Regions from separate parts of the Nodularia sp. UHCC 0506 genome, predicted to be linked through region 2. Evidence: predicted binding sites of a transcription regulator. Region 2 holds the regulator's gene; each other region holds the start of a gene.

Region 1 (12,353 bases), on a different contig from region 2:
ATAGTGAATACAAACCCTGATATTCTACTACCCAGCATTCAAATATGGATTTATTGCGATCGCTACCACTTGGACTGTACTTAGAACAACCGCAAACTTGGCTACATAAACTCGATCCTCGTGTCAAAATTGCTTGGTTGATGAGCTTTCTAACTAGCTACAGCTTTGCTAATAACGAGTGGCGAATACTACTGGTTGCACTATTAATTATTTTTACTGTCATCGCCAGAATACCCCGGCGAGTCTGGAAACAACAAATGGGCTGGCTGTTAACCCTAGCACTGTTTGTTTTCCTACTAATCAGTATCAGTCCTGATGGTTTGGGTGTACAATATCAGCCACGCCTACCCACTAACGAACAAGTATTAACTCAGCCAGCAAACGCCAGAAATACCGATATTATCCCAGCCGCAACAGGAGGCGACAGCAAAGGCTACAGCTACATCCTATTTCATAAAGGGCCAGTTAAAGTAACTCGCCGATCCATCGATTTGGCTATCAGAGTCAGTACGATTATATTCACCGTAATTTACAGCAGTAACCTATATTTGCTCACAACCGCACCAGAAGAAATTACGACTGCAATAGAAAGCTTAATGCAACCCCTACGACGCTTCAAAGTCCCCGTCACTGAAATTACTCTAACCTTAACTTTGTCCTTGCGATTTATTCCCCTAGTTCTCGAAGAAGTACAAAATTTAATTCGTTCTGTCATGACTAGGGCAATTAATTGGAAAAAACTGGGGTTAAAAGGCGCAGTCAAAGTTGGAATGACAGTCGCAGAAAGATTGTTAAAGAATCTCCTCTTACGTGCCGAACAAATGGCTAGTGCAATGATGGTGCGCGGTTTCACCAGTCCCAACGAACATCAAGTCAAATGGCACGAATTACGCCTCAAAGCTAGAGATTGGTTAGCGATCGCTATGCTCACACTATTCTGGGGTGCTAGAATAGTATTAGGAAATTTGGCTTAACCTCATCATCCCCTTGCCCATTTTGCTCCATAGAGCGATAATTATGGCAATATGGAAAAGAGCCAAAGCAGACAGACATAAGTAATTGCTTTTCTGATATCTTGTGCATTTCTACGCTTCTACGGCCAGCTTCATCTGCCTATTCAAAACACAATCAAGGTTTTGAACACAGCCATTCAATGGCCAGAATCAGTGATTTTCCCATAAGTTAACCAAATATTCTGGCGAAAGGGGTGTATTATCTTCTGAACATTTGTACTGATCTGCGAAAAGATATATATACTCCTACCTTGACTATTAAATGAATCCAGAAATCTCAGAAACTTACATAAATCATCCAACTTGGGGTTTGCTTTATCGGATCTGTATGGTCGATGAGAACCAGGATCTGTTCACTACACTTTATGCCCAACGGTTGTTTTTTTTGGTTGCAAACGACATTAAAGGGATCAAATTCCAGTCTATAGGACGTACTGAAGCTCGAATGTTGTTAGAAAATCGCTTGCGTACTCTACGCCGCAGTGGTCAATCCCAAGAGTATGAGCAACTTCAGAGTGTTTTCCAACGTACATTCCAATGACCAGTGCCATTAGCGAACGTATTACCACTATTAGGGAATCACTACCACCTTCAGTCCGGTTAATTGCTGTCAGTAAGACATTTCCGGCTGAAGCCATTCGCGCTGCTTACAACGCCGGAATTCGTGACTTTGGCGAGAACCGTATCCAAGAAGCTGCCAGTAAACAAGCCGAGTTACAAGACTTACCGGATATTACCTGGCACTTTATTGGACGATTGCAAAGTAATAAAGCTAAAAAAGCCCTGGAATTATTTGATTGGATTCACTCTGTAGACAATTTGAAACTGGCGCAGCGCTTAAATCAATTAGCGCCACAACTAGGAGTCAGTCCTCAAGTTTGTCTACAAGTAAAAATTCTTCCTGACCCCAATAAGTCGGGTTGGAGTGTGGCAGCACTACTCGCTGACTTATCTGACCTCAACCAATGTAAAGATTTGCAAATTCAGGGTTTGATGACAATTCCGCCTTTAGGCTTGAATGAAACTGAAACCATGAATGTATTTAATGATACTGCCAAATTAGCCAGAGAAATTCAGCAGCAAAACTGGTCACACCTGAAAATGCAGGAACTTTCAATGGGTATGTCAGGAGACTATCGCCTGGCAGTACTAGCGGGATCAACGATGGTACGATTAGGAACTATCTTATTTGGTCAACGCACTTAGGCTGTAAGCTATCCTGGAAATCGGCGGAAATCCTCTGGCTGAAGAGGGTCTGCGGTATAATCTTCCATCGATTTAGTCCTTAGTTCACCATCGTTAGTCCCAATGAATAATGACTCTCAATGCCTTGTACTTTAGCTGGGGTATGAGTTGATCTTTGGTTCTGGGATCAAAATGAGGAGGAATAAAATACAGAGGTATTTTTATAAATGCTGTGTGTTATCATACCATTAATTAAGTAGCCACTGAGATTAACCCTCAAAAAAATGCGGGAGAAAGTCATCTTTATTTCAAACAATCATTAGGCTATAATCTTGACTCATTATTGCGTGTGAGTTAATCTACAGGCGTTCCCCAAAACGTCAATTCATTAACCCTAGTTGTAATAGAAGCTACAGACAGCGATAAAATTATTAAGTCGTCTGAACTTTGTAGCAATCAAGTCTGGTTACATTAACTAATAGCCAAAGCAATCAGGGTAACTTTTATCAGGAGCATAAGAATGAACAACATATTTACGAAACTGCGAGACTTTGTAGGTCTGAATGAGCAAGTGGAATACGAATATTACGAAGAAGAAACCGATACAGATCCTGGTAACTACCAAAACCTTTATCAAGAAGAAAATCCCCAAACAGCACCAGCAGAAGCCACTGCTCAAAATCGACGCTGGCGGGAACCCATGACTACAATGGGTGATGATGTAGCCTCAGGAACAAAGTCTACGATGGGGAATGTGATTAATATGCCAGGAGCGATTAACGGTATTTCAGAAGTGTTAGTACTTGAGCCGCGTACATTTGAAGAAATGCCCCAAGCAATTCAAGCCCTCAGAGAGCGTAAGTCAGTTGTTTTAAACTTGACCATCATGGACCCGGATCAAGCACAACGAGCAGTTGATTTTGTCGCTGGTGGGACTTACGCCCTCGATGGACATCAAGAGCGAATCGGAGAAAGCATCTTTTTGTTTACGCCTAGTTGTGTGCAAGTCAGCACCCAAGGTGGAGTTATTCATGAAGTACCACAAACGCCCGTTCGTCCTTCACGTCCCGCAAGTACACCAAATCAAGCCTGGGGCAACGACGTTAACCGCATGGTACAGTAACTGCAAATTAGTCAAAGGTTCAGAAACCAAAATTTTTGACGATTGTACGGGCGGGTTTAATGAAATATGGTATTGTATAGCAACTGCTAAGGCTGTTAGGTCAGTGTTAATTGCTTGAAACCCCTGAAGCAAAAGGGTTTATACCCAGCATTCAGCACTTTTCCATACCATAGATTAATAGGTTAAACCTGCTCTTATTGACGATTGACTATATAACTGAATGACTATTAAATTTGGCTTAATTGGTGGCGGAGTCATGGGAGAAGCCCTGTTATCCCGCCTGATTGCGCGGGAAATCTATCAACCATCAGAAGTTATAGTTAGCGAACCCCTACCGACACGCCAAAGCTATTTGCGACAAAAATATAATGTAACTGTCACTACAGATAATGGACTGGTTTTTACGGAAGCTAACGAAGTAGTATTTTTAGCAATAAAACCACAAGTATTCAGTGCGATCGCTCAAGAATTAGCAGACGTTCTGACTATTCAAATTTCGCCTTTAGTAATTTCGATTTTAGCTGGAGTATCCTTAAGCCAACTAGAATCAGCATTTCCCCAGTTACCAGTCATTAGAGCCATGCCCAACACCCCAGCCACAGTGGGGGCGGGAATTACCGCCATGTGTTTAGGTGCATACACCAGTCCCAAGCATCACAAAATAGCACATCAAGTTTTTTCGGCAGTGGGACAAGTGGTAGAAGTTTCCGAAATACTCATGGATGCAGTCACAGGACTATCTGGTAGTGGTCCTGCTTACGTAGCCTTGATGGTAGAATCACTGGCAGACGGGGGAGTAGCAGCAGGATTACCCAGAGGGATCGCCAATCAACTAGCCCTGCAAACTGTCTTAGGAACAGCGACACTGTTGCAAGAAAACAAAATCCACCCCGCAGAACTCAAAGACCGTGTTACCAGTCCCGGTGGTACAACAATAGCTGGAATTGCCCAACTAGAAAAAGCAGGATTTCGTTCAGCATTAATTGAAGCAGTCAAAGCGGCGGCACTGCGATCGCAAGAGTTAGGAAAGTAAGTGCTGAGTGCTGAGTGCTGAGTGCTGAGTAGGGAGTAGGGAGTAGGGAGTGCTGAGTAAGAGAAGATATATTATATTATTTCTCAATGACTAATGACTAACGAAGTTGACAAAATAGCCGTTAATATAGTAAAAAGTCCGGTTGCAAATTTGATTGAGTGAATTATCCCGCACCATCTCCAGAACTTGACTTAGGGTTAATATTTCCCTTTGAATTGGATCAATTCCAACAAGATGCGATCGCGTCCCTAAATTCTGGACGCTCCGTAGTCGTATGTGCGCCCACAGGTTCGGGCAAAACGTTAGTTGGGGAATATGCCATCTATAGAGCCTTATCACGAGGAAAACGGGTGTTTTACACCACACCCCTCAAGGCATTATCAAATCAGAAATTACGTGATTTTCGTGAGCAATTTGGGTATGACCAAGTTGGACTGTTAACTGGAGATATTTCTATTAACAGAGATGCACCAATTCTGGTGATGACTACAGAAATCTTCCGCAATATGCTCTATGGCACACCCATCGGGCAAGTCGGTATTTCTTTAGTAGACGTGGAAGCTGTGGTGCTAGATGAGTGCCACTACATGAATGATCGCCAAAGAGGAACAGTTTGGGAAGAATCCATTATTTATTGTCCTCGTGAAATTCAACTGGCAGCTCTTTCCGCAACTGTTGCCAATAGCGACCAACTCACCGACTGGTTGAATCGCGTTCACGGTCCCACAGACCTGATTTATTCCGATTTTCGTCCAGTCCCCTTAGAATTTTACTATTGCAATCCCAAAGGGCTGTTTCCCCTGCTGAATGAAAGCAAAAACAAAATCAATCCCCGTCTGGCAAACAGAGGTAAAAGGAAGCAAGGAGACAGGGGTCGAAATGGTAGACCAGAAGCCCCTGGGATAGTTTATACCCTCAGCCAGCTACAACAACGGGATATGCTCCCAGCGATTTACTTTATTTTCAGTCGCCGGGGATGTGATAAAGCAGTTGCAGAAGTTGGTGATTTATGGTTGGTAAATAATGACGAGTCGCAAATATTACGCGAGCAAATTGATAATTTTTTAGCTCGTAATCCTGAAGCCGGGCGTTCTGGGCAAATTGCGCCCCTGTACAGAGGTGTCGCTGCTCACCATGCTGGAATTTTACCTGCGTGGAAAGGACTAGTAGAAGAACTATTTCAACAAGGACTAATTAAAGTCGTCTTCGCCACAGAGACACTAGCGGCGGGAATTAATATGCCAGCCCGGACAACAGTTATTTCCACCCTTTCCAAACGGACTGATTCTGGACATCGCTTATTAAACGCTTCGGAATTCCTCCAGATGGCTGGGCGGGCTGGTCGCCGGGGCATGGATTTACAAGGTCATGTAGTCACAGTCCAAACCCCCTTTGAAGGCTCGAAGGAAGCGGCGTATTTAGCGACATCTAAACCAGATCCATTAGTGAGTCAGTTTACGCCAAGCTATGGAATGGTACTGAACTTGCTGCAAATTCATACACTGGAGCAAGCAAAGGAACTCATAGAACGCAGTTTTGGGCAGTACATGGCAACTGTGCATTTAAGACCAGAGTATGAAGAGATTACCGAACTGCAAACCCAATTAGCCCAACTTCACGAACAAATTGCCGCAGTTAATGAACAAGAACTAGCAGTTTATGAGAAATTACGGCAACGCTTGAAAGTAGAACGCCATTTATTATCAACCCTGCAAGAACAAGCAGTAGAAAATCGGCAAGAAGAATTTGTGATGATGTTGAGCTTTGCCGTGTCGGGAACACTGTTGAGTCTCAAAGGTAAAAACATTGCTGTATCTATACCCATAACAGCAATATTAGTCGGAAAAACTCCTGGTAATGGCGAAGCTCCTTATTTGATTTGCTTGGGGCAAGATAATCGCTGGTATGTGGTGACAACTAAGGATGTCGTCGATTTGTATGCTGAGTTGCCACGAGTGGATGTGCCAGAGCATATCGTACCACCACCTGAATTGCTGTTAAAGCCCGGTCAATCGCTGCGTGGGAGTGAAGAGACATTTGCGATCGCGCAACGCATTCCTGAGTCTGGAGAAGGGTCAATATATATGCCTCCAGAAGTGGCCGAACAACTCAGTCGCGTCACCGCAGTTCAAGAACAATTAGAAGCAAATCCCATTCATCAATCAGGCAATGTCAGCAAAATTTTCAAACGCCGGGCGCGTTATGTGGAATTAGAAGCTGAACTGGAACAATTACAATCACAAGTCGAGGAACACTCACAACGCCATTGGGAAGAATTTGTCAATTTAATTTCCATCTTGCAGCACTTTGACTGTTTAGATAATTTAGTTCCCACGAAATTAGGGCAAATTGCCGCCGCCATTCGAGGAGAAAATGAATTATGGCTGGGTTTAGTGTTCGCTAGTGGTGAATTTGATAATTTAGATCCCCATCATTTAGCAGCAGCAGCAGCCGCTTTAGTGATTGAAACCCCTCGTCCAGATAGTAGAGTCCACTTTGAACTTAGCAATGAAGTAGTAGAAGCCTTGGCAAAATTGCGGAATATTCGCCGCAAAATATTTCAATTGCAACGGCGGTACAATGTCGCTTTGCCTATCTGGTTGGAACTTGAATTAATTGCCATAGTGGAAAAGTGGGCGTTAGGAACACCGTGGACAGAACTCTGCGAAAATACCACTTTGGATGAAGGGGATGTGGTGAGAATTTTACGCCGGACTTTGGATTTATTATCTCAAATCCCCCACGTTCCGCATTTATCGAAAGATTTCCAACGTAATGCTTATCGGGCGATGCAATTAATTGATCGGTTCCCAGTCAATGAGATAGCTGATTGAACCATTTTGAGTTTCAGCTAATATTTTCCCTCCTCGCAACTTCCCATTACCAGCGAGGAAGGGTTTCCCCAACCCTAATTTTTACATTACCGAAAACACTTTTACAATACAAAATGCTTGTAATTGGTGCTGGGGTAGGAGAACCACTAGAATTAAATTTTAAATATCATTAATGTAACCTTATGATACCAATTGCAGCTATTAAACCATTACTCACAGAAAACCCTAATTATGCTGCAATAGCTCATGCAATTGTTAGATGTGATGAAGAAGCTACTAGTTACTTATTAAAAGAGCTTGGTGGAAATGAACTTAATTTCACTATTTATCCGCCAAGACGTATAGTTATAGATATTAAAGTTGGAGAAGATTAATAATAATTAAATAAAAAATTAAATTTATTTAATGTTGCTTGAAATCTAAATACTAAGAAATTTGTTGAGCTTTTATTCATAAAACTTAATACTTATAATAATTGTTACAATTGATTTTGTAGTGAGGGCTTAAGTATTGTGTAGAGGACTAAAGTCCTCACTACAAACTTTCAAATTAAATTTTCCAATTCTTGCTGCAAATCATTGGTCAAATCAGCTACGGCTTTTCTAGCTTCCAAACGATTTTCTTTATACGCTGGGTATCGTTCTGATACTGATATCGGCTCACCAATGGTAATTTTCACTCCTTGTCTACCTAGTTGCGGCATTTGGCTGATTTTATTACCTTTAATTCGAGCAATCATTTTCCACAAAATTAATGTGGTTTCGGCAAATCTTTCTGCTGTGGGTTTTTCTCTGATATAGTTACCAGAAACGGCGACAAAGCTTTCTACTAATCTCATGTGCCACATTCGGGAATTGGCTTCTTCAGCGACGCGATCGCCTAATGCTTTCTCGACAGGTGATAATGCTTTGATATCCTTAAACTCTTCTCTAAATATATAATTCCAACCAGCTTGTTCTACTCGCCGACAGCGATCGCTTAACTGTCCTTTGGATAGTAAGTTAAAATATTCCTCGGATATCCGTAAAGCTGTATCTAATAAAGCTTGTAACCGGATGACTAAAGCCGCATTGCGGTCAGTTGTTTCTGTGGCTATCGTTTCCGCATCTGGCAACTTTTGATGATAAAATTGATTATAAAACTTTTCCATCAACGAAAGTAAGTGTTCTGCTAAGGTCAATAACCTGGGATAAAGGGACTCCAGACAGGGAACCTCATTTTGCTGTCCCGAATGTACCACCAAACCACTCGCCGCTTCTAAATCAGTTAATAGATTGGCGATCGCACTCCAAGGAGCAGCCACATAATCATATTTAATCCCAACTGGTACAATTAAAACTTGTTCCGAGCGTTCCTGCTTTTGCAAATCTTCCGCACACCAAAAGCCTAATTGAGCGATACCAGGTTCCAAAGGGCTGATAAATTCCGACAAACCATTAGTAGCACCTTCTGGCGCAGCAGCCATCGGAAATTGACCGTTAGCAAACAAATCACGCGCCGAACGTAACCCCGTCCAGTCAGCCTTACCCCGTTGAATGGAAGTTCCACCCAAACGCGAAGCAATCCAACCAACATAAGAACCAGCCCAGAGAGGAATACCGCGATCGTAGATAAAATGAGCATGAAAGGGTAACTGTAGCGCTATGTTCTGGTTTCGTGCTACTTTTGGCAGTATTTGAGAAAACAAATAACCTAAACAAAAGGGATCATCTGTTTGAGGATGGCGAAATGCCAACAAAAAGCGCACTTTACCTTCTTGAAACTGGCGATAAAGATCCACCAACACCTCTACATTATCTGCTTCAATTTGGGTAATAGCTGTTTGCCAATTAATCCAACTTGGTAGCAACAGATGAAAGCCTTTCAGAACCAAGGGATTGAAGGCTGGAGGGATAAATTCTAGGGGTGCTTGTGCTTGATAAATTGCATCTGCCAAGGTAATTTGCTCCTGATTGATGGAAAATTATAGGCTTAACCAATTTTAATAATTCTGGAAAGGGAAAATAAGGATGCGACTGTCACAAATGTTATTCGTCACACTCAGGGATGATCCGGCTGATGCTGAGATCCCCAGCCATAAACTCTTACTCCGGGCGGGTTACATTCGTCGTATCGGTAGCGGTATTTATGCTTACCTGCCTTTGATGTGGCGAGTATTACAAAAAGTTTCCCAAATTGTCCGAGAAGAAATGAACGCCACAGGCGCACAAGAATGTCTCTTACCCCAATTACAACCGGCGGAATTGTGGAAAGAGTCGGGACGCTGGGACACCTACACCAAAGCCGAGGGAATTATGTTTTCCCTCATCGACCGTCGTGAACAACAATTAGGATTAGGGCCGACTCATGAGGAAGTAATCACCACTGTTGCTCGTGATATGATTCGCTCATATCGACAACTACCGTTACATTTATATCAAATTCAAACCAAATTCCGTGATGAAATTCGCCCCCGTTTTGGCTTAATGCGGGGAAGAGAATTTATTATGAAAGACGGTTATTCTTTCCACGTGGATGAAGTCAGCCTCAAAGAAACCTACCAAGATATGTATCAAGCCTACAGCAATATGTTACGCCGTTCTGGTTTAGCATTCCGGGCTGTAGAAGCAGATTCTGGCGCGATTGGCGGTTCTGGTTCGACAGAATTTATGGTACTGGCGGATGCGGGAGAGGATGAAGTTCTCTACACTGAAGATGGTAAATATGCCGCCAATGTAGAAAAAGCCGTTTCTGTAGCAAGTGATGTGGAAGTTTCACCATTTACAAGTTATGAAAAACGGGAAACACTAGGAACGGAAACCATAGAAAAAGTTTGTAATTTTCTCAAATGTTCTCCTACGCAAATTGTTAAAAATGTCCTTTATCAAATAGTTTATGATAATGGCATGACGGTTTTGGTATTGGTAAATATTCGGGGTGATCAGGAAGTTAACGAAGTCAAGTTACAGAATGAATTGACTAAATTAGCCGCTAATTACGGTGCTAAAGCTATTATTGCCTTAGATGTACCCAATGCCGAAATGCAGCAAACATGGGCAGCTAAATCTTTACCTTTAGGTTATATTGCGCCTGATATTGCAGATGAATATATTACTGCTAATAAACAGTTGCATTCTCAGTTTCTGCGGTTAGTCGATAAAACAGCCGTTGAGTTAAAAAACTTTGTCACAGGTGCAAATGAAACTGGTTATCACGTAGTTGGTGCTAATTGGGGAGAACAATTTAAACTACCTGAAACAATAGTAGATATACGCAAAGCTAGACCAGGCGATCGCGCGGTTCATGACCCTGAGCAAACTCTACAAACAGCCAGAGGAATTGAAGTCGGTCACATTTTCCAACTGGGTACGAAATACTCTCAAGCTATGAGTGCAACGTATACAAACGAACAAGGCGAGGAAAATCCGCTATTCATGGGTTGCTATGGCGTAGGTGTTTCCAGGTTGGCACAATCGGCTGTAGAGCAATCTTATGATAAAGATGGGATTATTTGGCCAGTTGCGATCGCACCTTATCATGCAATTGTGACAATTCCCAACATCAAAGATGCAAAACAACTCGAAATCGCCCAAAAACTTTACACAGAACTGAACAAAGCAGGTGTAGAAACATTACTTGATGACCGAGACGAACGGGCTGGGGTAAAATTCAAAGATGCCGATTTAATTGGTATACCTTATAGAATAGTTACAGGTCGAGCTATTAACAACGGCAAAGTTGAAATAGTCAAACGCGCCACCCGTGAAACTCAAGAAATAGCCATTGAAGAAGTAGTCAACACACTCCAACAGTGGATTAAAACAGCGCTAGAAGCATAACATATATCTCTTGTGGGGCAGGCATCTTGCCTGCCATTGATATCAAAAATGGCTAAAGACAAATTTCACGATGCTGTCAAAAATGCCTTAGTTAAAGAAGGTTGGACGATAACAAATGACCCCTTATTCATTTCATTTGGAGGAGTGGATTTATATGTAGACTTGGGCGCAGAAAAAATGCTTGCAGCCCAAAAGGATAATCAAAAAATAGCAGTTGAGATAAAAAGTTTTCTGGGTGATTCTACAATATCTGAATTTCACCAAGCCCTGGGACAATTGCTAAATTACCGTTTAATTTTACGGCGACAGGAACCAGAAAGAAGTTTATACTTGGCAGTTCCTCTTGATATTTATGAAAGTTTTTTCAAGCTAGAATTTACACAACTAGCTATTGCAGATTATCAATTAAAAATCATTGTCTATAATATTGATCAGGAGGCAATAAGTCAATGGATAAATTAGAAAAATATCGTAATTACATTGAAAATATCCTCAAAGAATACAGTCAATATAAACCCTCTTATGGAGATGTAGAACTACAGTTAGTTATTGATAGAGAAAACAACCATTATCAGTTAATGAATGTAGGTTGGGATGGAGAAAAACGCATTCATGGGATGATGTTACATATTGATATTAAAAACGGGAAAATTTGGATACAACATAATGGAACTGAAAGAAGAATTGCTCAAGATTTATTAAATTTAGGTGTATCCAAACAAGATATTGTGTTAGCCTTTCACTCACCAACAAGAAGAAAGTATACAGATTTTGCTGTCAGTTAAAGTTTTACACTAAAATTACTTCCCAACACCTATGAGTCAATGCAGTTGATGAACACAAATTAAATCCTACTTAGTATCAAGCTCATTTAGTAAACGAAATTCTTCAAATAATGTTTGAATTCTCATTAATAGAGTATTGTTAAGCGGTTGTTCATATATTTCTATATTATAGTCCGCTATATATTGTTCAAGTTCTTTTTTATGTATTTTATATTCACGTTTTAATAATTCCTTATATTTATTGAATTTTTCATTGTCCTGAAGTATTTCTTTACTTATTTTCATGATGCAGCATTTTGCCTCAAAAATAAACGTTTCAATCTTTATTTTTACAGATCCTAATGTTGGTGTAGGTATATATTTATTCATCTTCTCGTTGTTGCTTGTAAGCTTAAACCTTGTTTCATAAATATTTAATATGTCATTATTTAAAAGAAAATCCAAATCAACGTAATATTTAGAAATTAAATTTACATATTTAATTTTCAAAACACCAACTAACGTTAAAGCAGATTTATATATGTAATTTTCTCTTATTTGGTTTACCTTATTTTCAACTTTT
Region 2 (12,353 bases):
CTTTGGTGGTGATTACGCCGTCGAGTAGCGAAACAGTATTAGATGTATTGGGGGCGATTCCTTTAGCGAAAACTGAAGAAGGATCAGTAACCTCAACATCTGGTGATGTGGTGACAAAATATTTAGATACTGTCTATAAACAGGTAAGTCAGCAAGCAATGTTAGCTGCGATGAATATGGGAGGGGGTTGAGGTCTGAGGTGGGAAAGATTGTTGCAGGTTCCAAATTCTTCTAAACTGACTAAATAAGTTTTAAATCTCAATAGCCCCTCGTGATGGATAACGATTCGGAATATATCAGGGAAACGGAAGCTACTCGTGTCCGTGTACTCAGTGAAGCACTACCTTACATTCAACAATTTGTGGGTCGGACTGTTGTGGTGAAATATGGTGGTGCAGCTATGAAAGATAGCACCCTAAAAGACAAAGTAATGCGGGATATTGTCTTTTTATCCTGCGTTGGCTTGCGTCCCATTCTGGTACATGGTGGTGGTCCAGAAATTAATAGTTGGTTAACTAAACTGGGTATCGAAGCACAATTTAAAAATGGTCTGCGTGTCACCGATGCGCCCACTATGGATGTAGTGGAAATGGTTTTAGTCGGTCGAGTTAATAAGGAGATTGTTTCCCTCATTAGCCGGGCTGGGGGTTTGGCGGTGGGTCTTTGTGGTAAGGATGGTAATTTGATTACAGCCCGTCCCCAGGATCAAGAAGGTATTGGTTTTGTAGGGGAAGTCAGTAGTGTAAATATTAAAATTTTGGAAACTCTTTCTAGTAGTGGCTATATTCCGGTGGTGTCTAGCGTCGCTACAGACGAAAAGGGACAGGCTTACAATATTAACGCTGATACGGTGGCTGGGGAAATCGCTGCCGCTTTGGGTGCGGAAAAGTTGATTTTACTGACTGACACGCCAGGTATTCTCAAGGATTACAAAGATCCATCTAGCTTGATTCCTAAAGTCGATATTCGCCAAGCCCGTGAATTGATTACCAATGGTATAGTTAGCGGTGGGATGATTCCAAAAGTGAATTGTTGTGTGCGCTCGCTTGCCCAAGGCGTAAGTGCAGCACATATAATTGATGGTCGCATTCCCCACGCCCTACTCTTAGAAGTCTTTACTGACGGTGGTATTGGTACTATGATCCTTGGTTCCCAGTTTTCCTAAAACGGTGAATAATCTGAGTTTAAATCGGGATAGTTCAAAATTACGCGCGTTTTTGAAGCGCTGCTGCTAGTAGATCGTCCTGTGGATCTGACACGATGTCGATTCATTCTCACCTGCGATCGCACAGCGCTGTTACCAGCAGATCGCCTCCTCAATGGTGTATTTTTCTGGGAATTATGATTAAAAATCACGGGATTAACTAGGGTTGAGTTCCGAAATATGGGATTAATTAAAGTTGAATTAATCAACCCAGAATTAGGGTTCACATTTGGCTTAAATACAGGATAAGAGTGATAGTCGCGATCGCTGCTGCGTCTGGGAATTAACCCTGTGCTTGGATTGACAGGCATGGGGGTAGGAATCGGACTACCATAAATAAAAGAACCAACAGCAGGCGGCTGATTAATTCTCACAGTGTTATTAATGATGATGACACGCTGGGCAGCCACTGGGGTAATTGTAGCGCTGATGACAGAGCAAATTATTCCTATTCCTAGCCAATTCAGTTGTAAATGCTTGATTTTTAGCATATTTTTGCTCACCTGCATTTGATAATCTGAATTTTTTTCAGTAAATAGCCGCAGCTACTTGGTTAAAATTTTAAACGTTAATCAACTTCCATTTTGTCAGCTTTTCAGAAAATTCTCAAAAAATTGCTGACATCGACAAATTTCAAGCAGTGCTGATTGGTGTGTAAAACGTGAGTACAGAAAGTTTAGAAATTGCCAGAAGTCGTTATCAGGCTGGAAAACTTAACTTTGAAAATGGGAAATATCGAGAAGCTGTAGAAAACTTGGAAAAAGCCAGCGCCTTGTTATCTCGAAATTCTCGCCTTGGAGGTGAAGTTGAACTCTGGCTGGTAACAGCTTATGAAGCAGCTGGGCGGACTGAAGAAGCGATCGCTCTTTGTCAACAACTCCAACGTCATCCTTTCCCAGAAACCAGCAAACAGGCAAAAGAGTTACTTTACATTTTAAAAGCCCCGAAACTCCAACGCCCCAGTGAGTGGATGACGGAAATCCCAGATTTAGGCACATTGTCTGATAATGATGCCAAAATTCGGGCATCTGGAAATTACGCAAAAGCTTCTCGTCAAGCACCTACTGAACCAGAATTAGCAGACCTTAGCCAAGTGAATACCCAAGATAATCGCTTTATTGGGGTAGCACTAATTGTTATTGTGTTAACACTCTCGTACTTGGCTTGGTTGAGTTTTTAGTTTTTGGGAGATTATGATGAATTATTCTATTTTCAGAAAGATTTTAGTGAGATTCACCAAAGCATTCAGTTTTGTGTTAATCAAAATGGCATTATTCATCAAGCTGATCAGTCGGAGTCTCATTCGTCGGATCTTTCCGATCAAAAATCCTATTTTGTGGCTGGTTCTGTTATCATCACTGCTGCTAACCGGTTGTGTTGATTACGATGCCGGTGTTACCTTCAATAACTCAAATAGTGGCGAAATCGTACAACATATTAAACTGGGAGAACGACTCACCAGCTTTAGTGGTGACTATGTATATGAATGGTTACATAGCATAGAACGGCGCACCCGTCAACTAGAAGGTAAAACTCAACGGATTTCTCCAGAAGAAATTATTGTAAAAATTCCTTTTAGTAATGGTCAAGAGTTGCAAGAAAAATTCAACGATTTTTTTAACTCTCGGACTAATCAAAAAGCTGAGGCTTTGCAGAAAGCATCTACATCAGAATTACCGAAAATTGAATCTAATTTACTCATCAATCAGAACAATTTTGTGCTGTTAGTGAGGAATCGCTTAATTTATGATTTAGACTTGCGATCGCTCTCCTTAATTGCCAGCAGAGGTAACGTATTATCTGACACTGGTTCAATTCTCGATCTAGAATTTAGCATAAAAACCCCTTGGGGAGCTAGAAATATTCAACGAACTGAAACCGCTATCAATCCTCAAAAGCAAGGTAAGCAATTAGTATGGCAACTCCAGCCAGGTCAACTCAACCACATAGAAGTTATTTTCTGGCTACCTAGTCCCCTGGGTATTGGTGGTTTGTTAATTATCCTGTTCATCTGGGGAGGAATTTACCTGAGATATACCTTTATGCCAGATCCCAGAGTTCAATTTGCATCTGATACCAAAGCAGCAGCCACGGAATAAGAAGCAATTTTAGATTTCAGATTTTAGATTACATGACAATCCAAAATCCAAAATTATTCATGGTGATAAGCGCTCAATTTTCCAACTGTGATTATCACCGCGAGTATACAGCAAGCGGTCATGCAGACGACTGGAGCGACCTTGCCAAAACTCAATTTTGCTGGGGATGACTCGGTAGCCTCCCCAATGAGGTGGTCGAGGAACTTCCTGATTTTTATATTTTTCCTGAAATTCCTGCAATTGTTGTTCTAAAACTTCTCTCCCCCAGATTACCTGACTTTGATGAGAAGCCCACGCACCTAAACGACTATTGGGTGGACGCATCTCAAAATAACTATCAGACTGTTCTGGGGCAATTTTTTCGACTGTCCCCACAATTCTGACTTGACGTTCCAATTCCGCCCACCAAAAAACTAAAGCTGCTTGAGGATTTGCTGCTAGTTCTTGTCCTTTATGACTGTTGTAATTAGTGAACAAAACAAAGCCCCGTTCATCGAAATCTTTCAGTAATACCATTCTGGCTGAAGGCTGACCATCTGGTGTAGCAGTAGCCAGAGTCATCGCATTCGGTTCAGGAAGTTGGGCTGCTAGTGCTTGTTCAAACCATTTTTTAAACTGAATAAAGGGATTAGGGTTAATCTCGGCTTCACTCAAACCTTCCAAGGTGTAATCTTTGCGAAGGTCTGCTACGGTCTTGTCCATGTCAATTTGTATATTTTAGATAAGTTTGGTAAATAAAAGAAGTAGCCTATTGATTGGGCTGTTATCCCACACGTGACATAAAGCATTGTGAGTGCCAAACGTCTTCCAGAAACTACCGCCCATGTCAGAATTATCCGTCAATCGTGGCAACTCGGCTTTCTTGAGGGGGAAGTAAGTGCGGGTAGCTTTGAGTGGCATTTTAAATGGCATTTTCGCCGAGGAGAACTGTCTGTAAAGCCGTCCCAAGGTCGCGCCCTGATTAAAGAACCTCTCGGTCGTTTCTTAGAACAGCAAGATTATCAGCTAGAACCTGGGGGAGATTATGCTTTTACTATTAGGGCTGAACTTTAGTCATTGTTAATGGGTCAATCTTCAACACTAGTAGTTAGGCGATTTAAGTATCTTTCAATTAAGAGGAGGGCAACTATGTCGTCTATGGGTCTTGGTGGCTGTCTCATGCCCTGTGGTAAGAGTTTTGTTAGCCCTTTGGGTGGATACATCTGCCAGTAGCGATCGCGTGCTTCTAAGGTGCTGTAACGCTCATCAACTAAAATTATACTTAGCTGCTCGATCAAGGCCTCACGCAGTTGCTGTTTCCACTGTTTAGAGGTGGTTTGATCACCCATGACTAATAAGGAGACGGGAAACTGTTGACGCAGGGTTTCAATGGTGGCGATCGCCTTTTGTGCTGTCACAACCTGGTGATAGTACAATTGCCGATCTAGTCCCATGACTGCTAAACCACACTTATCTTTACCGGGATCAAAGCCCAAGATGACTGGTTGTGTTGGTGAAAATTCACTAAAAGTCATAAAAAATACACTTAAATTATTTGAATCTTCTGTTTATTTCTTAAGTGCTAAAAACAACTACGCCGTTAAAAATTGCCAATAACTTAATTCTTAAAGGGCCTGCTGTATAAGTATCCTCCCTAGCGATCGCTTTAATTTCTAATGGTTGCTCATACTGTCTTAATTGTAAGAAAAAGCGTAGATGAGAGCCTTCTCTTAACACACCCTCGACAATCCCGGCATTCCGCGCCCGAAATTCCGCAGCCGAAATGATCAAATCCAGTCTTTGCGATAGCTGATAGGATGACATAATTTTGGGATTAGCAGTAGTTGTCGCTAGTACCTCGCCTTCGGAAAAAACCAATTGATTTCGGGCTGCATCCGCAAAAAATTCTATCTGGTCTTCTCCCCTCACATAATTGCCAGCAGAGAAGATTCGCACCACATACTCTCGACCGTCGTTAATTTGCTGGCTGAGTTGCTCTACTCTTTGTTGAGTAATACCCAGTAACTCTTTATTTGTCGGTTTTTCTCCCGGTTCTGTTAATTGAATATTGGCATTCTGGTTAGCTATTTGCAAAAGCTGCATGACTGCTTGACGAGCTTCACTGGCTTGATTAACGCGAACCACGTTCGCAGCTAAAACTTGATTGCGAACCAGTGCTAACTTACCTAGACGCAGGTCACGGTATGACTGATAAAATTTTTCTAGCCTTGCTACTTCTTGTTCTAAATAATTCTGTTGTTTTTCCAATTCTTTGAGGCGAGATTCCCTTGTGGCTATCACTTGCTCTCGCGAAGCAATTTCTTGATTGCGTTTTTTGATCAATCCATCCAATTGGGCAATTTTGCGATCGCGTTGGTTAATAGCTGTTTTAGCTTCTGCGTACAGCCGTTGCCGTTCTGCTCGGAGTTCCTCAATCGCCCCCTGCAATGTCTCTCTCTCATCATAAACACTTTGCAGTTCAGTTAAGGCTCGTCGATACTGGCTCACCAGTTCAGCTAACTGGTTTTGGGTGCGTTGAAGTTGAGTTTGTGTGGCTTCTTGTTTCGCGTTAGCTGCTTGCAAGGATTTGTTAATTACCTGTAAGTCTCGCTGTGCTTTGGTTTGCTCAGTTCTAGCTGTACTTAACTCAATCTCTACTTGACTTTTTTCAGTTTCGGCAGTTTTTAGCTGTTCCCGCTTATTTCTCAGGTCTTTTTGAATATCTTCAAGCTCAAATACCCCTTGGCGCAGTCCTTTATCAGCTGCAAATAAGATTCCTAATGTTGATGCCGAAATTAACCCACCAGTAAAAATAGTTACTAGTACAGCCGTTTTTTTCGGACGCAGGTTAAATAGTGAGAGGCGTGCTTTGCCAACTCGTGTGCCAATGCGATCGCCCACGGTGGCAATTACGCCCCCCAAAATTAAAATTGCTGCTATCAGGATGTACCCGGTGGTCATCTTCAGCTACCGTTCACCTAGTGTGCCGGAGGCATAATGCTTCCAGATACAGCCTACTACTTTCATTCATTACCTTTTGATATTCCCACTATCACCATAGTGGAATTCTACAAAGATTTTGCTTTGTATCGCAATTATCGAGGCGTTAAACCCTGTTGGTTTAGGTGTTGAGCGTTTATTTGACCGTAGTCTACACTTAGGCTTTAACGTCTTTACTGACCCCCTGATTTTACCATATTCGAGGGAAATTCAAGTGAACTGCTTACTTAAGGTGACAGGTTTATGCACGGTAATCTTCTTTTTGTGGATTGAAATCATCTGTTTTTCACGCAAGTCCCCTAGTAAACGAGTTACAGTTACACGAGTTGAACCAATTGCTTCTGCGATCGCCTGATGAGATAACTTCAAATCAATCGTAATCCCATCAGCACAAGGAACCCCAAAATCACGACAAAGAATTAACAGAAAACTCACCAGTCTTGAACCCATATCACGGTGAGCGAGAGTTTCGATCATCATCTCTGTTTGGAGAATCCGCGAAGAAAGGCCTCGCAGCATCAACATAGATAATTCTGGATTTTCCTTAAACGCTTGCTCAACCTGTTCAATTGGCGCTGACAGTAACTCTACAGGTGTAAATGCCACCGCATGATAGAATCTATCGGATTTATTTCCCGTCAGTAATGACAACACACCAAAAACACTATTTTCCCGCAGCAGTGCTACCGTTATTTCCTCTCCTGCCTCATACACCCTGGAAAGTTTCACAGCACCCTTTAAAAGAAAATAAACTCGTTCAGCAGGATCGCCGGGAAAAAATATTGTTTTATTGCGTTCAAATGTTTCTACAACTGGAGGAAATGCTCCGGTCGCCATCTGACGAAATACATTTGCTAGGGCTTTATCTTGTGTCACGATCATCTCCCTTCCCCTACCCAATGCCGGAAAAACAAAAACTGATTACCTAAGAATACACCTGAAAAATCAATAAAGCACCGTCAACCTTTCTGTGCATTCCTATACTCAAAGCCACAACTTCGCAGTTATTTGTTCATAATGATACATAATTTTTGATGTTTTTAGCGAGTAGTTGTTATAAGTTCTTGCACAGTTGTGGTCATCAGGTTTTTTCCCCAAAAATTCACGATATCTTGAGAATATCTTCAGGATTATCTGGAGAAACTTTTCAAAAAACAGTTCTCCTAATGATCATTTTTGCAAAAGTTGTGCAGAACTAAGACAAACTCGCCTCAGATTCTAGTATGCTCCTAATGATTGATCACATTCACAATTTTTATGCTGAATCTGACTGGAAAAAACGCCTTAGTTACAGGGATTGCCAACAACCGTTCCATTGCCTGGGGGATTGCTCAACAACTGCACAAAGCCGGGGCTAACCTGGGTATTACCTACCTGCCAGATGAGCGCGGCAAAATGGAGAAAAAAGTGGCGGAGTTGGTGGAACCTCTCAACCCCAGTTTATTTGTTCCCTGTAATGTTCAAGATGATGCACAAATTGAATCTACCTTTGCCGCCATCCGGGATAAGTGGGAGAAATTAGATATTCTCATCCACTGTTTAGCCTTCGCTAACCGAGATGATTTGACTGGCGATTTTAGCCAAACCTCACGTTCTGGTTTCAAAACGGCGTTAGAAATCAGTACCTATTCGCTAGTGCAGTTAAGCGGTGCGGCCAAACCCCTCATGACAGAAGGTGGTAGCATTATCACTTTGACATATTTAGGCGGCGCGAAAGCAATTCCTAACTACAACGTCATGGGAGTAGCTAAAGCCGGATTAGAATCTAGTGTACGTTATTTGGCTGCTGAACTGGGGCCAAATAACATTCGAGTCAATGCCATTTCTGCCGGGCCGATACGTACATTAGCTTCTTCAGCAGTAGGCGGAATTTTAGATATGATTCACCATGTAGAAGAAGTAGCTCCCCTACGGCGCACTGTGACGCAGCAAGAGGTAGGCAATACTGCGGCTTTCTTGTCTAGCGATTTAGCCAGTGGCATTACAGGGCAAGTTTTGTATGTAGATGCAGGATATGAAATCATGGGAATGTAGTCATTAGTCATTGAGATACATCTTCTCCCCCCTGCACCCTGCCCCTGCCCCTAATACCCTTTAACTATGCAAACAGATTGCCTAAGTTCAACTGAAACTGCTCGCACTGCTTCTGTTCATCGCACCACTGGCGAAACTGATATAAAAGTTACGATCAACTTGGATGGTACAGGCATCTGCACAGCAGCCACCGGGATTCCGTTTTTGGATCATATGTTGCATCAGATTTCTTCCCACGGGCTGATTGATTTAAATGTCCAAGCCCAGGGAGATTGGGAAATTGATGACCACCACACCAATGAAGATGTGGGTATCACTTTAGGGCAAGCGTTTAGTCAAGCTCTAGGTAACAGAAAAGGTATCGTTCGGTTTGGGAATTTTCTCGCCCCATTAGATGAAGCTTTAGTGCAAGTGGCGCTGGACTTTTCTGGTAGACCTCATCTGAGCTATGGTTTGTCAATTCCTACTCAGCGAGTGGGAACCTATGACACTCAGCTAGTTCGGGAATTCTTTGTCGCCTTGGTCAACCATAGCCAAATGACACTGCACATTCGTCAACTAGATGGCATTAACTCCCATCATATTATTGAGGCGACATTTAAAGCTTTTGCTAGGGCAACCCGCATGGCGGTGGAAATTGATTCTCGTCGTGCTGGTACAATTCCCAGTTCTAAGGGTATCCTATAGAATGTCAAGGTTAAAGGAACCACTGAGCTACTCAATTTGTGATCATTGTCAAACTTAGTGGTGTATGAAAGTGCTGAGTGGGTAGGGGGCGGGTTTTGGCAGTGAGTCTGTAGTCCGTCGAAATCCTTGGTAAACCCGTCCGTATAGGCAGGGGAATGCTGAGTATCAACCCAGCTAATTCAAGGACTTCCAGCAATCAACACTGACATGATCGCCTTGGCAGTTGTTATAATTGTGGCTATGAAGTCTGGTGTAGATATCCCTGATCCTCAACTAAATACTATTGATAATCCGCCAGTAGTCCTCACTGCTGATTTGCGAAAAGTTTATCGCACGGGTTTTTGGCTGAATCAAAAAATTGTCTCGCTCAAAAGCTGTTCGGTTCAGGTCTACAAAGGCGAAACCTTTGGGTTATTAGGGCCAAATGGGGCTGGCAAAACTACCCTATTAAAACTGTTGCTGGGAATTATCCGCCCCAGTTCAGGTAAGGGTGTATTATTGGGTCAGCCATTAGGCGATCGCTCTACTAAGCAACTTATTGGCTACCTCCCAGAAAATCCCTATTTATATGACTATCTGACCGGCTGGGAATTTATCCAGCTGGCGGCGGGTTTATTCCAGATTCCTCGGAACGTGCAACGCGATCGCATTCCTCAACTGCTAGAATTAGTGGGTTTATCCCTAGCCGATGCCCGCAAAAAGCCGATGCGTCGCTATTCTAAGGGAATGTTACAGCGTGTAGGCATGGCACAGGCGCTGATTAATGATCCTGAACTAATCTTCCTCGATGAACCCATGTCTGGTTTAGATCCCATAGGACGCTACCAAATGCGGGAAATTATTCTATCGCTGAAAGCCGCAGGTAAAACTATTTTCTTCAATAGCCATATTTTGAGTGAAGTTGAACAAATTTGCGATCGCGTGGCTATCCTCTCTCAAGGTGAATTAATTTGTTCTGGTTCTCTCGATGAACTCTTAGGCAGTGACAACACTTACCATATCAAAGGTCGAGGTGGTGACTCCGAAGTTCTGAAACAGTGGCTACCTAATCTAGTTTTTGAGGGTGATGGTTCTTGGCAAGGCATACTCCAAGCAGATTACTATGATTTCCTTGCTAGTCTCCGATTGATGAGGGGGCAAATAATCTCTATAAACCTATCTCGGCATTCCCTAGAAGATTTTTTTATGCAACAGTTACATCATAACAAAAATGTTCATTAGAATTACGTAGAAAATTGGCATAATCAAGCTTGATCAAGGAGTGATTCGCTCAACTTACAAATTAGAAAACAACATCTTAAAATCTGTGATCATTGAATCATAAATGCAACAGTATTTATCATCATCTGATCTTTGCTTAATTACTTAATAGCTGTTTTGAGCGTGAGTGAAAACAGTCTTGATAGCTGGCGGTTTTGCAGTAAGGGCGGGTATGACTAGGCCACACAAGTTATAACAAATATCCTGAATGACCAACAAATAATTTTAATCAACCTGCCTCTACTTGCTTTATACTCAGCAATCAAAACTTTGCTCAATTCCTCTAAAAATGACGGATAATTGTTTTCACTTCCTAAAGTTGCTATTTTATACCTTGTAAAAATTATGATTGGCTTTTAATTTAACTTAACTAAAAATTACAAAATAAAAAATAATATGGTTCCAAAAAATGGTACTTTGCTAGAACTTTACTAAAATTTTAAGAATAAAAAATAATATCACTCCGGAAAATTACACTTTGCTAGGAAAATAAGAATGTTGGGGCAATTAATTCGAGGAACTTGAATAATTAAGTATAGTCAATAATCAAAATATTTAGACAACTATGCCGACCACAGTCTCAGCTTTTCAGGTAAATATGCTTAACATCGGTTTGTTGAAATTCATCACCCAGCCCTTTTTGGGTGTAGCTTTGTTAACGGCTTTTAATATTGCTGTACCTTCTGCCAGTGCAGTGCAGGAAAAATTAGTAGCACAAACAATACAACCAACCTTCCCCTCAGCAGAATCAGGATCTCCAAGTACACAACCCATATTTTCAACACAACAAGGGTCATCAACTATCCCCATAGATACTAACTATACGTTAGGAGGGGGTGATCTGATTCGTGTAAATGTATTTGAAGTACCAGAATATACTGGAGAATACCAAGTACCTCCAGGTGGATCAATTAACCTACCTTTAATTGGCAGTGTCCCCGTTTTGGGTCTAACAACCGAACAAGCTGCTGATGAAATTGCTAACAGGTATTCTCGCTTTCTCAAACGTCCCTTAATTTCAGTTAACCTGTTATCGCCTCGGCCGATTAATATTTTGGTTGCCGGAGAAGTTACACGTCCAGGGTCTTATACTCTGAACTTACAAGGAGGTGCGGGTAATAATCCCGGTGTACAATACCCAACCGTGTTATCTGCACTAACTACAGCTCAGGGTGTAACCTTGGCAGCAGACGTAACTAAAGTTCAATTAAGACGTAGGATAGGACGTTCCTCCGAGCAGGTCGTGAATCTGAATTTAAAGGAACTAATCCAGACAGGTCGCATAGACCAGGATATTACTTTACGGGATGGCGATACCATTGTTGTGCCAACTGCAACCACTTTTAACATTGCAGAAGCCCGAAATTTATTTGCAGCTAACTTTGCTGCTAGTCCAAACACACCGAGGACTGTAGCTATTATTGGTGAAGTTAATCGTCCTGGTTCATATCTAGTTGGCCCAACTGTCGGCGGAGCAGAAGGTGGTGCTGGTGCTGGTAATATTCCGACTCTGATGAGAGCGCTGCAAATAGCTGGGGGAATTACATCACAAGCTGATATTCGTAATCTCAAGCTGCGCCGACCCACAAGAACCGGTACAGAACAAAATATAGATATCGACCTCTGGAAATTATTGCAGTCTGGTGATATCAATCAAGATATCATTGTACAGGATGGAGATACGATTTTTATACCTACCGCCACTGAAATCAATACAGCAGAAGCGACTCAATTAGCTGCCACTACTTTGTCTCCTGCAACAATTCAAGTTGGTGTGGTGGGTGAAGTCAAAAGTCCAGGAACCGTGGATATTAAGCCTAATAGCTCCTTAAATCAAGCGTTGTTGGCTGCGGGTGGATTCAATGATTCTAGAGCCAAAACAACTACCGTGGATTTGGTTCGCCTTAACCCTAATGGTTCTGTCACCAAACGGGCAGTCAAAGTTGATTTTTCTGAAGGAATTAATGAAGAGACTAATCCCATACTCCGCAATAATGATGTTGTCATCGTCAACCGTTCTGGTTTAGCTAGAACAGGCGACAGTGTTGGTGCAGTAATTAATCCTTTAGGGGGTTTACTGGGAGTATTCA
Region 3 (7,427 bases), on a different contig from region 2:
TGAGGAGAAAAAGTTAAAATTGCGGAAAGCAATGGCTGATTCAAGTTTGTCTCAGGGAATAGAAAAGGTGGATGCGAGTGTCGCAAAACGTCAGGTTCAACTCGAAGCAGCTGTGAAAAATGATGACTGGAGTTCAGTCATTGACGCGCAGACAGAGGAAACTAAATCTTAGCCCGGATTTCTGACAATAATTTCACCGATTTGAATAGAAAATAGCCGTTATCCCCGACGATAGAATAAAATAATAGAACCTCCCGAATTCAATTGGGGAGGTTCTCAAGTGACTGAAATTTATTTATTTGGCGAAATATTAAACCTTTGCCAATTCTGGCGCAGGACGCTTACTGTTACGAATAGATGACACAGCTTCAGCGTAATCTGGGGCTTTAAATACAGCTGAACCAGCAACAATTGCATTAGCACCAGCTTCCAAAACTTGCCAAGTATTATTAGCCTTGAGTCCCCCATCGACTTCAATCCAGGGGTCTAAACCGCGTTCGTCACACATTTGGCGCAATTGGCGAATTTTTGGCAACACACCGGGGATAAAGCTTTGACCTCCAAAACCGGGGTTAACGCTCATAATCAGTACTAAGTCGCATAGGTCTAGAACGTGTTCAATTAGCACTAAAGGAGTACCGGGGTTGAGGACAACGCCAGCTTTCTTTCCTAGTTCCTTAATTTGTCCCAATGTTCGATGCAGGTGGGGGGAAGCATTATGCTCGCAATGTACGGAAATAATATCAGCTCCCGCTTTAGCAAAATCTTCTACATACTTTTCTGGTTCTACAATCATTAAGTGGACATCCAGTGGTTTGGTTGTCACTGGGCGAATCGCCTCCACAACCAGAGGACCGATGGTAATGTTAGGTACGAAGCGACCATCCATTACATCAACATGAATCCAATCTGCTCCGGCGGCATCTACAGCCCGGATTTCGTCGCCTAGACGACTAAAATTGGCTGATAAGATAGATGGAGAGATCACAATGGGCTTTTGAGCTGGTTTTTGGGTCATGGTTAGTGGGTTTTAAAGCGTTCTCGTCTGTAAGCATTGTAACAAAATATTGAGCCAATCCTGATAATTTTGATCCCACCCGGTTAAAAGTACGAAAGAAATACTCCTGAACAGGGAAGCAAAAAAAATTATCTTGATAAACAATAACTAATAACAACTCATTACGAACAACTAGACAATGGGTAAAAAACTAAGCTGGATAGTTTGGGGATTGAGTGCTTCTTGTTTAAGTGCGCCTGTATTAGCTTCAGCTTTACAAAATCCTTTAGGTGCTAATGGCATTGATGCTCTGAGATTACACCAACCTCCTTATAATTTACTGGGGCGCAAGATTGCTATTGGTCAGGTAGAAATTGGTCGTCCGGGAATGTTTGGCTGGGATAAGGCTGTATCTCAAAATCGTGCCGTATCATTAGCGGGTGTGTTTATGCGCGATGGACCGGCTAAATCTAATACTGCTGTTGACTCACACGCCTATAATGTTGCTGGTGTTATGGTCAGTCGAGACAAAGCTTTTCCTGGAGTTGCTCCAAAGGCGCAGTTGTATTCGTCTGCTGTGGGTTCTACAAGAAACATGGGGCAAGCGGAAGAGTGTTTGACGGCACAACATATAGCCTTACAAAATGGTGATGATGTCCGTGCTATTAACTTCAGCTTCGGTGAACCTCTGAGCCGTGACCCACGTCCTGATGCGGTTTTAGATGGTAATGCTTTACTAACTTTATGTCTTGATTGGTCTAGTCGCGTTCATGATGTTTTGTATGCGATCGCGGGGAACCAAGGCAGAGGGGGTATTCCTATTCCTACAGATAATTATAACGGACTCAACGTTGCTTTTTCATCCCCCAGAAGAGGTATTTTTAATAAAGTTGACGTTTCTAATTTGGCGGCTGTTAACCAGGGTGCTACGGCTCGGTTAGCTGGTAAGGAGTTTAATATTGATGGTCGTCGTTCTATTGGTTTGGTTGCACCAGGAAGTAATATTCCGATGCTGAATCCAGATGGTAAGTTGAATAAGGTGACAGGAACAAGCTTTGCTGCGCCTCAAGTTACGGCTACTGTGGCTTTGTTGCAAGAATTTAGTGACCGACAACTACAAAATCAACAACGTAATTGGAGTATTGATGCTCGCCGTCATCAAGTGATGAAGGCTGTATTATTGAATTCCGCCGACAAGCTGCAAGATAGTGGTGATGGCTTACGCCTGGGAATGACTCGGACGCTGATTGATAAACAAAATCAAAACTGGTTAAAATCTGATGCTTATCAAGATTCCCAAATTCCTTTGGATGCTCAAATGGGAACTGGTCATTTAAATACTTTTCGGGCTTATCAGCAATTTAGCTCTGGTCAATGGCGAGCATCAAGTACAGTCCGTAGTATTGGTTGGAATTATGGCACGGTAGATGTTGGATCTACGGTGGATTATGCCTTGGATAAACCTTTAAAAAAGGACAGTTTTGTGAATATTACTCTGATTTGGAATCGGTTAGTGGAGTTAAATGATACAAATAAAAACCAGAGATATGATGTGGATGAAAGTTTTAGCGATCGCGGTTTGAATAACCTCGACCTATACTTAATCAAGGCAGATGCTCAAAATTCAGATACTGGTGTTGCTTGCTCATCAGTCAGTAAAATTGACAGTGTAGAACATATTTTCTGCCCCGTTCCGGCTACTGGAAACTATAAAATCCGTGTTCAGTTTCGTGAACAGGTCAACGAAGCAACTCAATCCTATGGTTTAGCTTGGTGGAGTGTTGCCAAATCTGCTTCAGATTAAAACAGGAATAATGTCAGTGGTGGACTGACACAGCTAAATTCGTGCCTTATTGTGGAATTTTAGCCAGCCCAGAACCGGGAAAATTATCAGCCACTATTTTAGTCCGGTCATACGACTACTGACTACTGGCTCAGGTTGGTAATGATTAGATCATTTGTGTATACAGGGTAGCTCTGACACAAGAAGAGTGGAGTTTTAATGGCGACTAAGCACAGTGCATTATTTATAACTAAGTTTAGTTCATAAACTGTCACGAATAAAATGTTCGATTTTATCCTAGAAGAGCTACTATTGATATAGTGCAAGGAGTGCTACCACTTCACACAATGTTTGTTACAAGTAATTCTGGCAATGCTTCTCGTCAAGAAATCTTGCCGTTTGCAAATGTGGCATCAAACAAGTGAACTGGTATATGCTTTTACAGAAAAGTACTTGAGTAATCCAAATTCTCAAGTGCTTTTTTGTGTATAAAAACTAAAGTAAAAACATTGATTGTTGTTTGTAGAATTGCTTTGATATCCAGTGTTTAAACGCAAACCGAGTCTTGCTCTAGCAAAAGGTTAAGTTATGAGTATAAACCCAGTTAATTCAAAGCTTTAAGCGTTTAGCATTGTTCCCAGTGATATGACTACGGCTATAAAAATTAATTCATTTGAGGTAAAGTTAAGCCTCCGGGTCAAACTTAATTCAAATGTTCATAAACCAGTATATTTAAACTAACTTAAAAACATGGGTGGCAAGTTAATTGTATTTGAAGGGGTAGAAGGCTGCGGCAAAACTAGCCAAATGCAGTTTTGTTGTGAATGGTTGCAACATTTAGGTATCTCCGTGGTTGTAACGCGTGAACCGGGAGGAACAGAGTTAGGCTTACATCTCCGCCGCCTTTTACTGGAGAAAGTCGAGAATAAATCAATTTCTGAGGTGACAGAATTATTATTGTATGCTGCTGACCGGGCGCAACACGTTGAACAAGAACTGAAACCAAATTTAGCAGAGGGGAAATATATATTGTGCGATCGCTATACTGATTCTACCACTGCCTACCAAGGTTATGGTCGGGGTTTGAACATGAGTTTAATTAATCAACTTAACTATATTGCCACTTCTGGGTTAGAAAGTGACTTAACTATTTGGCTAGATGTTGATGTGGAAGTGGGACTTGCCAGAAAACAAGGCGATGGAGTAGGATTAGACCGGATTGAACAAGAAACTATCGCTTTTCATCGGCGTGTGCAGCAAGGATATGCCGAGTTAGCTGCATCTTATCCATCTAGAATTGTCAGGGTTGATGGTAGTTTAACTCAAGCAGCAGTGCAAGACATAATTCAGGGAATTTTGCGGGACAAGTTGGAATTATGAGTTGATTTCACGCAGAGACGCACCAGGCGCACAGAGGAAGAGCTATCCTTGTTTGTGTTAACAGCGCTGTAATTGTGTTAGTAAAACGACAATTTCATCTATTGATTGGCGCACAACCCTAGCTGGTTGTTCAGAATGATTGACAATTATACTGAAAGCTAAAGGTTGATAATTGGGTGCATTCACATATCCTGAGAGGGAAACTACACCTGTCATAGTACCTGTTTTGGCTTGGACAATTTCTACAGCCGGAGTATCACGCAAACGATTTCTTAATGTTCCGCTAACACCCGCAACAGGTAAAGAAGCCCGAAAAATTTCTGCTTGTGGTGATTTTGTCATGGCCTGTAAAGTTTGCACCAAAGCTTGGGGACTAATTAAGTTTTTGCGAGATAACCCAGAACCATCTACTAATATGTAACTTGTGGGATCTACTCCTAATTGAGTTAAAGTAGTCTTGACAACTGCTAAACCTGCGTCGGCTGTAGTTTGATTAGTTTTTTCTGGTTGTTTAATCGCTAAAGTCCTTAATAAAGCTTCAGCATACAAATTATTACTATTAATATTTGTCTCTTTTAACAACTCAGATAAAGATGGTGATTCCACTGCGGCTAGTTCTCGGTCATTTTTTGCACTAGTACCGTATGACATTTGATTCACAGAAATTCCTGATTTCACCAAAGTTTGGCGGAAGTGACGCAAGAAATTTTGCACGGGATCAAAAACAGCGACCGCTCTCATAGTAGAGTTAGAATTTACAGCCATCTGTCCTTGAATTCGCAGCATTGGCCCTCTTAAACCCCGGCTAACTGCAACAAAACCCGATTCATCTTTTTGAGTAGTTATAGAATTATTTTCCACTAGCCATTGATATGCTTCCACCGGTTCATTCCATTTGAGTTGTAATGGTTTTCCTATGGTTTGGGGCGAAACCGTCAATAGAGAAGCATTTTCATTGACAATTAAACTGTTAACCGGCGCGCCATAATAAGCCGCTAAATCTTCCCATTCCCAACTAGGATGAATAATTTCACCTTGAAAATAACTATCATCAGCAATCAACTGGTTAACTTGCGTAATTCCTTGTTGCTGTAATTGTTTAGCTAGTTCTTGCAGTTGTGGTACTTTTAAACTGGGGTCTCCTCTACCGACTACACGCAAAACACCATTGCCATCTTGATAAACAGAGGTACGAATGCGAAAATCTGCACCCAATTGTTGTAATGCTGCGGCTGTTGTTAATAATTTGGTGTTAGAAGCTGGATTAAAGTATTTTTCAGCATCACGACTATAAAGAATTTGTTCATTAGCGAGATTTTTGACTAAAATTCCCCAACGCACTCGCCTAAATTCCGGGCTATTTGTGATGGTGTCTACGGCTGATTTTAACTGGGCGGGACAAATTGTGTTTGTGGTAATTGCCGGTGTGACTGGTGTTTGTGCTTTGGCTGTTTGTTGGGTGACAGCAATTTTAGTAATCAGAAACAGCGACAATAAGCCAATGGTAATTTTTTTAGACATTAATATAATTCGTAGTTCGTAATTCGTAATTCGTAATTTTTTTCTATGACAAAAAAGCAAGGGATTTGTTCCTATGCCAACATCTTGCACCTATAGCAATAACCGAAATATCCCCGACCTCTTGAAGAATTCGGGGATCTGAACCTCTGCTAAATTATTTCAGGTACATCACCTATAATTTAGTCCCACACTCAGAACAAAAGTTATGGGTAGGAGGGTTTGTTGTCCCGCAATGGCTACAGGAAACTGGTTCGACTACGGCTTTTGGTGGCTGTATAGGCAAACCAATCATTTGAGCGTTGCTTTTGCCTGGGGCTACCATTGGATAACAGTTTTCGTCTCTGGTGACTCGAATATCAACCACAACGGGGCCATCATGTGCTATCATCTGTGCGATCGCATCTTTTAACTGATCACGACTGCTAATTACCATGCCCTTAATGCCATAAGCTTTGGTTAAAAACTCAATGTCTGGCATCCCGACTTCCATATTGGAAGATGAATAACGCTCACCATAAAAGGCTTGTTGCCACTGGCGCACCATCCCTTGCCAACCGTTGTTTAAAATTACAGTCTTGACATTAATACCGTACTGTGCTAGTGTTCCCAATTCTTGCAAACACATCTGGAAACTAGCATCACCACTGATACAGATGACTTCTTCATCAGGGAATGCGACTTTTGCACCCATAGCCGCCGGGACACCAAAACCCATTGTTCCTAACCCAGCACTAGAAATCCAACGTCTGGGGCCATTTTTCAGGAATTGTGCTGCCCACATTTGATGTTGACCAACGTCTGTGGTGTAAAACGCGTGGGGGGCTTGGCGACCAATTTCCACAATCACCTCTTGGGGTGAAATGCTATCGGGATGTTGAGGCACTTGTAGGGGGTAGTCTTGCCGCCAACGGTTAACTAAATTCAACCATTCTTGATTTTTGTGTGGTATGTGTTTAATGCCTGTTTCTTGACAGCGACGTAACAAGTCAACTAAGACATGACGCACATCACCGACAATCGGGACTTCAGGAACTCTATTTTTACCAACTTCTGCGGGGTCGATGTCAATGTGAATGACTTTGGCATGGGAAGCGAATTCATCTAATTTACCAGTAACGCGATCGTCAAATCTCGCACCAACGCAGATTAACAAGTCGCAATCTGTCACGGCAAAGTTAGCGTAAGCAGTACCGTGCATTCCCAACATTCCCACAGACAAGGGATGATGCTCGTCGAATGCACCGATACCCATTAAGGTTGTAGTGACTGGGATATTAAATAACTCAGCTAGTTCTTTAATTTCTGAGTGGGCGTTAGAGGCGATCGCTCCACCACCAACATACAATAAGGGACGGCTACTGTTACGAATTAACTTAATTGCCGCATTGATTTGCCGAGGATTTCCCTTCACAGTGGGACGATAACCCCTTAATTTCACAGTTCCCGGTTCCACGGGTACATAGTCACATTCTTCTAAAGCCACATCTTTAGGCACATCAATCAAAACTGGACCTGGTCGTCCAGTGCTGGCGATGTGGAAAGCTTCAGCCACAATGCGCGCCATGTCTTTGGGGTCGCGCACTACATAAGAGTGTTTGACTATTGGTAGGGTAATTCCGTAAATATCTGTTTCTTGAAACGCATCAGTACCAATTGATGCCCGTGGCACTTGTCCTGTCACCACAATCATGGGGATGGAGTCCATGTAGGCTGTAGCGATACCTGTGACTAAATTTGTTGCCCCAG

Evidence for each region. The regulator NtcA, encoded in region 2, controls nitrogen genes in cyanobacteria. The targets are predictions, from matches to a motif close to TNTGTANNNNNNNNTACANA.
Region 1: a site for NtcA is predicted at 2,596-2,615, ahead of VB654_RS04755 (cell division protein SepF). Genes of this name have one in related genera too.
Region 3: a site for NtcA is predicted at 1,045-1,064, ahead of rpe (ribulose-phosphate 3-epimerase). Genes of this name have one in related genera too.

Annotation. Positions count from the first base shown of each region.
Region 1 is NZ_JAYGHH010000004.1:60,334-72,686, forward strand. It holds gene VB654_RS04740 (energy-coupling factor transporter transmembrane protein EcfT) at 45-974, shown strand; gene pipX (transcriptional coactivator PipX) at 1,276-1,554, shown strand; gene VB654_RS04750 (YggS family pyridoxal phosphate-dependent enzyme) at 1,551-2,219, shown strand; gene VB654_RS04755 (cell division protein SepF) at 2,719-3,321, shown strand; gene proC (pyrroline-5-carboxylate reductase) at 3,542-4,354, shown strand; gene VB654_RS04765 (RNA helicase) at 4,513-7,188, shown strand; gene VB654_RS04770 (hypothetical protein) at 7,371-7,562, shown strand; gene VB654_RS04775 (1-acyl-sn-glycerol-3-phosphate acyltransferase) at 7,733-9,124, opposite strand; gene VB654_RS04780 (proline--tRNA ligase) at 9,198-11,006, shown strand; gene VB654_RS04785 (element excision factor XisH family protein) at 11,055-11,468, shown strand; gene VB654_RS04790 (XisI protein) at 11,456-11,791, shown strand; gene VB654_RS04795 (hypothetical protein) at 11,858-12,353, opposite strand, start outside.
Region 2 is NZ_JAYGHH010000006.1:160,588-172,940, forward strand. It holds gene VB654_RS06890 (SWIM zinc finger family protein) at 1-191, shown strand, start outside; gene argB (acetylglutamate kinase) at 272-1,165, shown strand; gene VB654_RS06900 (hypothetical protein) at 1,162-1,695, opposite strand; gene VB654_RS06905 (tetratricopeptide repeat protein) at 1,866-2,384, shown strand; gene VB654_RS06910 (DUF3153 domain-containing protein) at 2,401-3,303, shown strand; gene pdxH (pyridoxamine 5'-phosphate oxidase) at 3,361-4,005, opposite strand; gene VB654_RS06920 (DUF3146 family protein) at 4,093-4,356, shown strand; gene VB654_RS06925 (pre-16S rRNA-processing nuclease YqgF) at 4,371-4,817, opposite strand; gene VB654_RS06930 (DUF3084 domain-containing protein) at 4,858-6,243, opposite strand; gene ntcA (global nitrogen regulator NtcA) at 6,493-7,164, opposite strand; gene fabI (enoyl-ACP reductase FabI) at 7,540-8,316, shown strand; gene hisB (imidazoleglycerol-phosphate dehydratase HisB) at 8,383-9,003, shown strand; gene VB654_RS06950 (ABC transporter ATP-binding protein) at 9,244-10,224, shown strand; gene VB654_RS06955 (polysaccharide biosynthesis/export family protein) at 10,862-12,353, shown strand, end outside.
Region 3 is NZ_JAYGHH010000014.1:510-7,936, reverse strand. It holds gene VB654_RS10850 (GIY-YIG nuclease family protein) at 1-172, shown strand, start outside; gene rpe (ribulose-phosphate 3-epimerase) at 311-1,018, opposite strand; gene VB654_RS10840 (S8 family serine peptidase) at 1,197-2,801, shown strand; gene tmk (dTMP kinase) at 3,531-4,160, shown strand; gene dacB (D-alanyl-D-alanine carboxypeptidase/D-alanyl-D-alanine-endopeptidase) at 4,218-5,681, opposite strand; gene ilvB (biosynthetic-type acetolactate synthase large subunit) at 5,854-7,427, opposite strand, start outside.